Regions from separate parts of the Bacillus sp. P4_D3 genome, predicted to be linked through region 1. Evidence: riboswitches for the same ligand, from Rfam matches in the RefSeq annotation. Region 1 holds a riboswitch; the other holds the start of a gene.
The links. A riboswitch is a leader RNA that binds a small molecule or an ion and turns the genes downstream of it on or off. The one in region 1 is predicted to bind cyclic di-AMP.
Positions count from the first base shown of each region.

Region 2: another riboswitch for cyclic di-AMP. It lies ahead of AC1DTM_RS08385 (SipW-dependent-type signal peptide-containing protein); the one in region 1 lies ahead of AC1DTM_RS14655 (APC family permease).

Region 1 is NZ_JBFUIN010000136.1:150-4,632, forward strand. It holds partial or broken gene AC1DTM_RS14640 (hypothetical protein) at 1-673, opposite strand, end outside; gene panE (2-dehydropantoate 2-reductase) at 849-1,781, shown strand; gene AC1DTM_RS14650 (hypothetical protein) at 1,844-1,972, opposite strand; cyclic di-AMP (ydaO/yuaA leader) riboswitch at 2,112-2,258, shown strand; gene AC1DTM_RS14655 (APC family permease) at 2,401-4,227, shown strand.
Region 2 is NZ_JBFUIN010000038.1:12,801-21,222, forward strand. It holds gene AC1DTM_RS08375 (hypothetical protein) at 1-384, shown strand, start outside; gene AC1DTM_RS08380 (hypothetical protein) at 401-631, shown strand; cyclic di-AMP (ydaO/yuaA leader) riboswitch at 893-1,038, shown strand; gene AC1DTM_RS08385 (SipW-dependent-type signal peptide-containing protein) at 1,134-1,238, shown strand; gene kdpF (K(+)-transporting ATPase subunit F) at 1,235-1,315, shown strand; gene kdpA (potassium-transporting ATPase subunit KdpA) at 1,335-3,002, shown strand; gene kdpB (potassium-transporting ATPase subunit KdpB) at 3,016-5,106, shown strand; gene kdpC (K(+)-transporting ATPase subunit C) at 5,123-5,704, shown strand; gene kdpDN (KdpD-like non-kinase potassium sensor) at 5,761-6,915, shown strand; gene AC1DTM_RS08415 (patatin-like phospholipase family protein) at 7,064-7,918, shown strand; gene AC1DTM_RS08420 (hypothetical protein) at 8,116-8,422, shown strand, end outside.

The sequences.
Region 1 (4,483 bases):
CTTTGTTTATGGATAATAGAGTTTGTACATACATTCGCTGGTCTTCAAAGAAAGGGAATGTTTGAAAGTAAGAACTCCGCAATCTCTTGTTCTCAAAGAAGTCTGTTAAACCATGAAATAAATCACCGAATATAAGTTTTTCTACTTGTGAATATTTTTTTCCATCACATTCAATACAAATAGTCTCAGTCGTATCACTTTTAGTTTCAAGTACACGGAAGCGAGCCGCGAATTCAATCGCTTCTGATAATGTCATGTTAGGAGCGGTTTTTATTTCTGTCCGAATTGTTAAGAACCCAAGCTCATAAGGACAAAGTGTTACATCAATAGAATGTATCTTGAATGGAACGGAAATAAGGTTAGTTGTTAAATGTCCATTTAAATTAAGGTCTTTAGAATAGCGCTGTAATCCTTTTTGATGTTCTGAATGAGGAAAGAGAATTTTATTTGTAAAGGAAAGATAGTATGCTTCCATATTTTGATGTGAAACTTGAAATTTCCCGTAATATGTATTTTCATCTTCAAGATGATCGAGTCGAAAAGGTCGAAAATCATTTTTTTGTAAGAAAGGGAACATATTTTGTTCATATCCAGTTTTAAACGAAAACGGGAATATAAATTGAAATATAGCTGTTGTTACATCTTTTTCCTCGATTGTTTGTATTGCCTCCATTTACATTGTTTCCTTTCCGTATAAGCTATAGAAACAACATGCCCAATTTTTCTTGAAAATAACCTCTCTTGTTCATTAGATTAAGAATGAAAATTCAGCTTATTTAACAAAGGACATGTATAATGTTATGTATACTAAAATTAGTATAATTGTGTTAGAAAAAGGGGGATGTTGTATGCGTATTTTAGTATTAGGAGCTGGGGGCGTTGGCGGATTTTTCGGTGGCCGATTAGTAGAAAAGGGAGAAGATGTTACATTTCTCGTTCGCAGCAAAAGAAAACAGCAATTAGAAGAAAAAGGCCTTGTTATTCGTAGTGTTAATGGAGATTTTTCATTTCAACCGAAATTGGTAACGAAAGAAGATAGAACGACTCCATTTGATGTGATTTTATTTTCAACAAAAGCGTATCATTTACACGAGGCGACCATAGATTTAAAGCCGTTTGTAGGTAAAAATACTGTAATAATCCCATTGTTAAATGGTATCGCTCATTTATCACTATTACAAAAGGAATTAGGTGAAGAGAAAGTAATTGGCGGTCTATGCTTTATCGAGACGACATTAAACGATCAGGGAGAAATTGTACAAACGAGTGCTGCCAACAGACTTGTATTTGGGGAAATTAAGTCTCAAGATTCAGAGAGAATAAAGCTTATTTCTAAAACATTTGCAGATACAAAAGCTAGTTTTGTTTTAAGTGAAAATATTGTGCAAGATATGTGGCATAAATATTTATTTATCACCGTAATGTCAGGTGTGACAACATTAATGCGTGCGCCGATAGGACCGATTCGTGAGAGTGATGGAGGCCGAGAATTTATTAGGAACTTATTTGAAGAATCAGTGCAAATCATGAAATCTATGGGGGCTCCAGTTAAGGAGAATATAGCCCAGGAACATATGAAAACGATTGATAAAATTTCGTATGATATGAAGTCATCGATGCAACGGGATATGGAAAAAGGTTCGCTCATTGAAGGGAAGCATTTACAAGGATACTTATTGAAATTAGCAGAGGAAATGTCTATAGATGTGCCTTTATTAAGTGTTGTGTATCAAAATTTAAAGGTGTATGAAAAAATGATTTTTACTAAAGAAATGGTATGAAAAAGAGTAAAGGATAGCAAAATATAAATGTTGCTATCCTTTTTTTGTTTCTTTTTGACAATTTATTCGTTTCTTTTCGGTTTATCTGTCGTATTTCGTTCTCTTTCACGTTTACCATATAGCTGATTAATTTCATTTGCTACTGCATCTAAATAGGAATCGGAAAAAAGTGGCTTCTTTTCTTTAGACATACGGGTCTCCTTTGTGGATTTTTAGTATTCATTATGTATATTTTTCGGTGGATTATGCGCAATCGTTTTAATTTTTTTCTTTTTTAAAATTTTTGTTTACTTTTTGAAAATAAAGGAGTATTATAATCCACAGTTTCAATTTTCTAAATCGCTGAAGCCGCATGGTGCGGGGGACCCGTTCTTATGGATTAGTACATAATCCAATGGGGTGAATCCTTGAAAAAGGTAGGGCTACTCATAGGCCCGAATCCGACAGCTAACCTCGTAAGCGTTATATTGAGAAGGAAGGTGGAGCTTGTGCGACAAAAAAAATAATGTCTACAAGTCTATTTCGTTATGGCTTGTAGACATTTTTGTTTTCTGAAGAAATAGTTTATCGCTGTAACTAGCAGAATCGTTCGTACAAAATTATTGGAGAGTGGACAGCATTGGTTTCATCTATTAAAAGATTTTTAATTGGAAGACCGTTAAAATCAACTGAGTTAGGAGAGCAAAAACTTAATAAAACGAAGGCGCTAGCCATTTTATCTTCTGACGCATTGTCATCGGTCGCATACGGACCAGAGCAAATATTAATTGCACTAGCAGGTCTTGGAGCAATAGCTTATTGGTATTCCATTCCGATAGCTGTTGGGGTATTAGTATTATTGACAGCTCTTATTTTATCTTATCGACAAATTATTTTTGCTTACCCTCATGGCGGCGGAGCATATGTTGTATCAAAAGAAAATTTAGGGATGAATCCGGGATTAATAGCTGGAGGATCTTTATTAGTCGATTACATTTTAACTGTTGCAGTAAGTGTGTCCGCAGGTACAGATGCACTCACATCAGCTTTTCCTAGTTTACATGCACATAATGTAATCATTGCGATTATATTTGTCATATTGATTACCATCTTAAATTTAAGAGGCGTAACGGAATCAGCTTCCGTTTTAGCATATCCGGTTTATTTATTCGTTGTAGCATTATTTATATTAATTGGTGTAGGAATATATAATATTTTGACTGGTCACGTTTCACCCACGCTGCATTCGCCAATTGGAACACCAGTTGCGGGAATTAGTTTGTTCTTACTGTTACGAGCATTTGCTTCAGGAAGCTCTGCTTTAACGGGTGTTGAGGCGATATCTAACGCAATTCCAAACTTTAAAGATCCTGCACCTAACAATGCAGCGAAAACATTGCTTGCAATGGGTGCATTACTTGCAGTTTTATTTTCTGGAATTGTCTTTTTAGCTTATTATTACGGAATTAATCCAAGTAAGGAAGTAACAGTCGTTTCACAAATTGCTGAACAAACTTTTGGACGTAATTTCATGTACTATTTCATACAAGGTACAACAGCTTTAATATTAATTCTTGCGGCTAACACAGGTTATTCTGCATTTCCACTATTAGCGGTTAATCTTGCAAAAGATAAGTTCATACCGAGAATGTTTACGATTAGAGGAGACCGCCTAGGTTATTCAAACGGTATTATTATACTTGGGATTTCTTCGATTATTTTAATTGTAGCTTTTCAGGGGAAAACAGAACACTTGATTCCGCTATATGCAGTAGGGGTATTTATTCCGTTTACACTTTCTCAAACTGGAATGGTACTAAAATGGCTTCGTGAAAAGCCTGAAGGATGGGCTTTAAGATTAACGGTTAATTTAATTGGTGCAGTCATTAGTTTTATCGTTATGAGCATGTTCTTTTTAACTAAGTTCGCACAAGTTTGGTCAATCCTTATTTTCTTACCTTTTATTATCTTCTTGTTCCATCGAATTAAGAAGCATTATGATGCAGTGGGCGATCAATTAAGTTTAAAAACTTGTGAACCACTTGTTCCGATTGAAGGGAATGTAATTGTCGTTCCTGTAGCTGGTATGACTCATGTAGTAGAAAATTCATTGAACTATGCTAAGGCTCTTTCTGCAGATCAAGTTATCGCTGTATATGTTGCTTTTGACAGAGAAGAGGAAAAGAAATTTGAAGAGAAATGGGAGAAGTGGCAACCTGAAGTAAGGCTTGTTACATTACATTCTCATTATAGAAGCATTATTCAGCCGCTTACAAAATTTATTGACACAGTGCAATATAAAGCGAGTGAATCAAATTACCGAGTTACGGTCGTTATACCACAGTTTATTCCGAAAAAAGGTTGGCATAACATTCTTCATAATCAGTCTAGTTTACTCATTCGTGCGTATTTACTCTATAAAAGAAATGTTGTTATTACGACAGTTCCATATCATTTGAAAAAGTAATAAGATTTTTTAAGGATAGCTTCACGAAAGTGAAGCTATCCTTTTTGTGTATATGCTATGCATAATTGCATATAGGCCTTAAAGTTATATTGATATAATGTAATCACTTATGAGTAAACAGTGTTTTTTGTTGTGATATATGGATATTTTAATGGAGGAAGTTAAGTGGATTTTATTTTGGAATAAGGACATGAGGTCTTGAAAATAAAGGGAATTAAAATACTTCTTTACGATAGATGAATAGCTGTGTTTAAAT
Region 2 (8,422 bases), on a different contig from region 1:
GAATTAATGCTTATTTGTGTTGGAGAAGAAAATAAGATAAAGAGTTTAAGAGAGCTAGTAGCATTTCAGCATGAGTTAATTATTTTTACAGCAAATGAAGAGATAGCAGCTGAAGTTAGGAATTGTGGATTTGATTCGACTTATAGCTGTAATAAGGAGCAGGATTTTACTAGTATTTGCGAGCGGATTAAGAAAGTAATTTTATTAGGAGATGAGCTTCCGATAGTTAGCTTTTTCACAGAACGCATTCGTTTCTCTTTTCAAGCGCCTATTACTGTTGTTACAAAGAATAAACGCTATCCAGCCAGGCTCTATGAAACAATTGGAGCTAAATTTGTAGTGTTTACGAACTGTGATAATATTTCTTTTTTATTTTTTGAATAGAGCGGGGGAAACGAAGATGAAGGTATTGTTACTAGGAGATATAGCGAATCGTTGGGTGGCATCGGTAGAGCGAGTTCAAGAATTGGTGGCGCTCGATCCTATTTTTCCAAGGCCATATATAATATTGCCATCGAAAGATGCCTTATATTTAAAAACAGATATTATCGAATATGAGCAGCTACATGCAGAACTGTCGCAAGTTTATATTCGGGGAAGAAATTTACGTGCATTTTTACGAGGAGAATAAAGGTTGAATGAAAAAAGAGCGAATACTGAGTGCAACAAGCTATGCACTTCATGTAATTCGCTCTTTTTATTTCATATTTAAAGGATTATTTTTATGAAAAAGAAAGAAAAGACAAGAAAACAGATGAAAGAATATTAATAACACGTAATGTAAACGCTTAAACGACGGAATATTTTCTTTTTTTTAGTAATTTGCCTCTTTACAAGTTAAATATAGAGGAGTATATTTACTCTCATAAATCATTTATGAAATTTCCAAAAAAACCTAAAATCGCTGAGTTCCAGAAATGGAGCGGGGGAACCAATTTTGTGCATCGTCACTTGGGGTGAATCTTTCAATTTTGAAAGTAGGGCTACTCTTTAGGCCCGAATCCGACAGCTAACCTCGTAAGCGTTTAGAGAGGAGGTTTACTTTGTGTTGTTCGTTTCGAACACTAAGTGGAGCTTAGTGTTCTTTTTTTGATAACTATATGGTAAATTTTAACAAAAAGCGAGGGGTAGTTATGTTAGATGTTGTAATGATCGGGATTTTTGTTGGGTTAGTCGCATCGATGGCAAGTCTTGCAAGTTGGTCAGATAAAGTTGTGAAAGAAGGGAAGCAATCATGATGATTGCCTTATCGGTTATTGTTGCAGCGATTACGGTGTACTTAGTGTACGCATTATTAAATCCAGAAAAGTTTTAATTAGGGGGAATCATTCATTATGATTTGGGTTGCAGTCGTTATTACAATGCTCTTGTTTATTTTAGTAGCAAAGCCAACGGGGATTTATTTAGAGAAAGCCTTTCAAGGTAGCAAAACGCTAGATAAAGTATTCGGGCCTTTTGAAAAACTTATTTTTAAAATTACGGGTGTAAAAGCATACAATCAAACGTGGAAACAGTACGCATTATCATTAGTTTTACTCAATGGATTCATGATTGTTGTCGTATATTTCATTTTCAGATTACAAGGTGTGCTGCCGCTAAATCCAGCACATATTGAAGGAATGGAGCCTACGCTGGCTTTTAATACAGCGATTAGTTTTATGGCTGATACAAACTTACAGCATTATAGCGGTGAAAATGGTTTATCTTATTTATCACAATTAATCGGGATTACATTTTTAATGTTTGCGGCACCAGCAACGACGTTAGCACTTGTTATGGCTTTTATTAGAGGACTCGCTGGAAAAGAACTCGGTAACTTTTTCGTTGATTTTACGAGAGCATTAACGAGAGTTTTTCTTCCTATCGCATTTATTGCAGCGCTAGTCTTTGTCGCACTTGGTGTACCACAAACGTTAGACGGGGCAGTTACAGCACAAACAATTGATGGTGCGAAGCAAAGTATTTTGCGTGGTCCAGTTGCATCATTCGTTTCCATTAAGGAACTTGGAAATAACGGCGGTGGATTTTTCGGGGCAAATTCTACACATCCTTTCGAAAATCCAGGACAAATGAGTAATATTTTACAAATGATGCTTATGATGTTATTGCCAACAGCACTACCATTTACGTACGGACGAATGGTAGGAAATAAAAAACAAGGACGTATCCTTTTCGTTTCACTATTTATGGTGTTTTTACTAGGGTTTATAACGATTACTACAGCGGAATTAAATGGGAATCCAGCGTTAAATGGAATGGGTATTGAACATGTACAAGGAAGTACAGAAGGAAAAGAAGTACGATTTGGAACAGTATTTTCTTCACTATACGCAACAGTAACGACAGCTGCTGAAACAGGAGCAGTTAATACGATGCATGATACATTAACACCAATTGGTGGTTTAGTACCACTCGTAAATATGATGTTAAATACAGTATACGGTGGTGTTGGAGCAGGCTTTGTTAACATTATTATGTATGCAATTATTGCAGTCTTTATATCTGGGTTAATGGTTGGACGGACACCAGAGTTTTTAGGTAAGAAAATTGAAGGTAAGGAAATGAAATTAATTGCGGTAACGATATTATTTCATCCATTACTTATTTTAGGGTTTTCAGCATTAGCTCTTTCAACAAATTTAGGGACGGATGCAATTTCTCATTCAGGTTTCCACGGTTTAACGCAAGTTGTATATGAGTATACATCGTCAGCTGCGAATAATGGATCAGGATTTGAAGGATTAGCAGATAATACACCGTTTTGGAATATTACAACTGGTTTAGTTATGTTTTTAGGGCGCTATTTCAGCTTAATTACAATGTTAGCTGTGGCAGCTTCATTGAAAGAGAAGACGGTAGTGCCAGAAACAGTCGGAACGTTCCGTACAGATAATGGTTTATTTGGAGGGATCTTTATCGGAACGATTGTAATTGTTGGTGCGTTAACATTCTTCCCGATGTTAGTACTCGGCCCAATTGCAGAATTTCTTACATTGAAGTAATGGAGGGTAAATGATGAGACCGGTAGTGGTAAAAGAAAAACAAATAAATCAGTCACAAATACATGCTGTGGAAGATGAGGTTAGACAAGCGAAAACGTTGGATCGTGATATCGTGACGCATGCGATGAAACAATCCTTTGCGAAATTGAATCCGAAAGTAATGATAAAGAATCCGATTATGTTCATTGTGGAAATTGGCTTTATAATTACGTTCATTTTATCCTTTCTTCCAAGTAGTTCTAATAGTGTACCAGGATGGTTTAATATAACAGTTTCTCTCATTCTATTATTTACAGTTTTATTTGCTAACTTTGCAGAAGCGTTAGCTGAAGGTCGTGGTAAAGCACAAGCAGATTCTTTAAAACAATCGAAGAAAGATGTGTTTGCAAATGTTGTAAAAGAAAATGGAGATATTGTTCAAGTTTCAGCAACTGATCTGAGAAAAGGTGACGTTGTTATTGTAAAACAAGGAGAAATGATTCCGAATGATGGTGAAGTAATTAAAGGATTAGCGTCTGTAGATGAATCTGCAATTACAGGGGAATCAGCTCCTGTAATAAAAGAGGCGGGCGGTGATTTTTGTTCCGTAACAGGCGGAACGATGGTCGTAAGTGATGAGATTACAATTATAATTACGAGCAATCCTGGTGAATCATTTATTGATAAAATGATTTCATTAGTAGAAGGCGCTGCTCGTCAAAAAACGCCGAATGAGATTGCTTTAAATACAGTATTAACGAGTTTAACTCTTATTTTCTTAATCGTTGTTGTGACGTTGCCGATTTTCACAAATTATTTAGGGTTTCAAATTGAAACAGCTGTACTTGTAGCGTTGTTAGTTTGTTTAATTCCAACGACAATTGGTGGGTTATTATCAGCGATTGGTATTGCTGGGATGGACCGTGTGACAAAATTTAATGTGCTAGCAATGTCAGGGAAAGCAGTAGAAGCTGCGGGTGATATTAATACAATTATTTTAGATAAAACAGGTACGATTACTTTCGGGAACCGGATGGCACATACACTGCTACCTGTAGGAAATGAAACGATTGAGCAAGTAGGAAAATGGGCTGCAATTAGCTCAGTTTTAGACGAAACGCCAGAAGGTCGATCAGTTATAGAATATGTACAAACGAAATCTATATCATATAATAGAGAACTTGCAGAACAAGGTGAATTTGTTCCGTTTAAAGCAGAAACGAGAATGAGTGGTGTTGATTTACAGGACGGAACGAAAGTGAGAAAAGGTGCTGTCGGTGCCGTTATTGAATGGGTTCAATCGCAAGGTGGAACAATTCCGAAAGATGTGAATCAAAAAGCAGATTTAATTTCAAAAGAGGGCGGGACACCGCTTGTAGTTGCAGTAGATGATCGTATTTACGGTTTGATTTATTTAAAGGATACAGTAAAACCTGGTATGCGTGAACGTTTTGAACAATTGCGCCAAATGGGAATTAAAACGGTTATGTGTACAGGTGATAATCCATTAACAGCAGCAACAATTGCGAAAGAAGCAGGGGTAGATGAATTCATTGCTGAGTGTAAACCAGAAGATAAAATTGCGGTTATTAAAGCAGAGCAAGATAAAGGGAAACTTGTAGCAATGACAGGTGATGGTACAAATGATGCCCCGGCGTTAGCGCAAGCTGATGTTGGATTGGCGATGAATAGTGGTACCACAGCTGCGAAAGAAGCGGCCAATATGATCGATTTAGATTCGAATCCAACTAAAATTATTGAGGTTGTAGGAATCGGTAAGCAATTGTTAATGACACGTGGTGCGTTAACGACGTTTAGTATTGCGAATGATATTGCGAAATACTTCGCAATCATTCCAGCGATGTTTACACTTGCGATTCCGCAAATGGAAGCATTAAACATTATGAAATTAACATCACCGCTTTCAGCAATCTTATCAGCATTAATATTTAATGCGGTTATTATTCCGTTACTCATTCCGCTAGCGATGAAAGGTATTGCATATAAGCCGATGAGTTCGAATGCGCTGCTTAGCCGAAACTTACTCATTTACGGGCTTGGCGGGGTTATCGTTCCGTTCATTGGAATTAAAGTAATTGATATGATCGTCGGCTTGTTCATATAAGGAAGAGGGGAAAAAGATGGCGAAGAAACAAAGTATACTATCACCAATTATTCGTATTACTTTTACATTTTTAGTTTTGTGTGGCCTCGTATACCCGCTTATTGTAACTGGTATTGCGCAAGCGGTAATGAAGGATAATGCGGATGGAAGTCTTATATATAATGATAAGGATGAAATAGTTGGTTCAAAATTAATCGGTCAAAATTTCACAGATCCACGTTATTTTCATGGACGCGTCTCTAGTATAGAATATAAAGCAGAGGCATCCGGTTCAAATAACTATGCACCGTCTAATCCAGATTTAGAGAAACGAGTAGAGAAAAGTATTGAAGACTGGAAGAAACAAAATCCAACCGTTCCAGTTACAGAAGTACCGATAGATTTAGTGACGAATTCAGGTTCAGGGCTTGATCCTGACATTAGTCCAAAGGCGGCTTCTGTACAGGTAGATCGTATATCGAAATTAACGAATATTCCGAAAGAAAAGCTAGATCAATTGATTAAGGATCAAACGGAAGGCGCTGCGCTCGGCTTGTTTGGAGAAGATCGCGTGAATGTCTTAAAGTTAAATTTAGAATTACAGAAACTAATGAAATAGAAATAACGCTACCTCAATCTAAAGGATTGAGGTAGCGTTGTTTCAAAAGAAAGGGTGTGAGTATTTTGTATGCGGATGATTATAAACCGACGTTTCAAAGGCGGACGCCAGAAGAGTATCTAGAATATATTCGTCAGCAAAATCGCGGGAAGTTAAAGCTATACGTAGGGGCTGCACCAGGGGTAGGGAAAAGTTATAAGATGCTCTATGATGCTAGAGAAATGAAAAAAGATGGTATTGATATTGTAATTGGTTTAATTGAAACACATGGGAGGGAAGAGACAGCAGAAGCGATTGCTGATTTAGAAAAAGTCCCTTTAAAAGAAATACAGTATAAAGGAAAGTTATTTTGTGAGCTTGATGTGGAAGGAATTATAAAGCGTGCACCGCAAGTAGTTGTAGTGGATGAACTCGCGCATAGTAATATTCCTGGATCTAAAAATAAGAAACGTTATATGGATGTACAAGAATTATTAGAAGCAGGCATATCCGTATTATCAGCATTTAATATTCAACATTTAGAAAGTGTTCATGACATTGTAGCTCAAATTACGAATATAAAAGTAAGAGAGCGTATTCCAGACTTTATTTTGCAAAAAGCAAATGAAATTCAACTCGTTGATGCAACACCGGAAGTATTAAGGAAGAGATTAATAGATGGAAAGATATATAAGGAAGAAAAAATTCAACAAAGCTTACAAAATTTCTTTACACTTAATAATTTAGGGGCACTAAGGGAATTATCACTTCGAGAAGTTGCAGATGATATGGATGAGAAAATTAGCCAAACAGTTATAGAACCGATTGGCGTGAAGGAAAAAATTCTCGTTTGTGTGCAATATAGTTCGACAGCGGAGAAATTAATACGGCGAGGTTGGCGCATGGCTGATCGGTTAAACGCTGAATTGTATGTCTTAAATGTAGAAAGGGAAAATATAGATTCCCTTTCAGCAGGGAAAAAGCAAACAATTGAAGAGTGGAAATCGCTAACGAATCAATTTGAGGCGAGCTTTGTATTAGAAGAAGCGAAAGGAAGAAAGCCAGCTGACGTTATTATTGAAGTTGCGAAAAGACTACAGGTGACACAAGTTTTACTTGGGCAATCGGCGAGAACACGGTGGGAAGAAATACGAAAAGGTTCTATTGTAAATGAAATTATGAGACAAACGAAGTATATTGATATTCATATCGTTGCTGATCAAAGAGCTTAAAATAGAGACTGGATTGTTCAGGAGTCTCTATTTTTCTTTTTTCAAGCCTTTTGAATATAATTTCTGAAAGAACTCATATATAATAGAAAAAGATACTTAACATAGTGAATAATTAAAGAGTCAATGTATATAAAGAGGAGAGAATAACATGCTTGAAAATACGGGGTTAGTATTAGAAGGAGGCGGTATGCGTGGTGTATATACTGGTGGGATACTAGAATACTTTATGGAACAAGATTTATATTTTCCATATGTAGTCGGTGTATCAGCTGGTGCTTGTCATGCAGCGTCGTATCTTTCCAGACAAAGAAATAGAAACAAAACGGTCAATATTGATTATGTATCACATCCGAAGTATTTATCGTATAAAAACTTATGGAGAAAACGTCAGTTATTTGATATGGAATTCATTTTTCATGAAATTCCAGAAAAGCATGTGCCGTTTGATTTTGAAACATACTTTAATAGTCCCGAACGCTTTCTTGTAGGAACAACGGATTGTGAAACAGGACAGTCTGTTTATTTTGAAAAAGAGGGAACGAATGATGATGCGCTAAATTTATTACAAGCGTCTAGTTCATTACCTTTCATCGCACCAGTAGTAAATTACCGTGGTAAGCAATTGTTAGATGGCGGGATTTCTGATCCGATTCCAGTTCGTAAAGCACAGGAGGATGGATTTAAAAAATCAGTCGTTATTTTGACGAGAAACCATGGTTACGCAAAGAAAAAATCGAAATTTGGCTGGGTTGCAACGAAAGCTTATAAAAAATACCCGAACCTTGTTAACACGATGCTAGCTCGTTATGAAGTGTATAATGAAACACTTCACTACATTGAAAAAGAAGAACAAGCTGGTAATTTATTTGTTATTCGCCCGGAAGTGCCGCTTCAAGTAGATCGTATGGAAAAGGATACGGCTAAATTACAAAATCTATATGAGCAAGGCTATGAAGATGCGAAGAGACAGTTTGCAGATTTACAGGCGTTTTTGCAAAAATAATAATTAGGCTGTGGAGAAGGAGTTCTCTGCAGCCTTTTTTGTATTGCTACTTATACGTTACTTTTTAAAAATGTATTAATGTTTAAGCGTTTAAAGAGTTTGTAAAACATATGGGTTTATTATTGAGAAAAATTGGCTTGAAGGGTATTATGACGATGTAGCGCTACTAAACTATTTAATTTATGAGGTGATTGTTAATGAAAGGAAAGGTTTTTTCAATTACAACTTTAGTAGTATTAGCAACATCAATCTCAACAAGTGCATTCTATCCAACTTTAAGTGGTCACAAAAGCGGTAATCTACTATCTTACAGAGCTCAAACGACTACGAATCAAAATGCATCTCGCTGTTCAGTAGCAATTTCTTTTATTAATTCAAATGGAAATAATTCATATATTGAAAGCGCTTCGGATAAATTAGGATCCCATGAATCTGGAAGAGCATTAAATGCTACTGTGAGTAATGGTGCATATAACGCCTTTGGTGCAAAAGGACTATACTCTG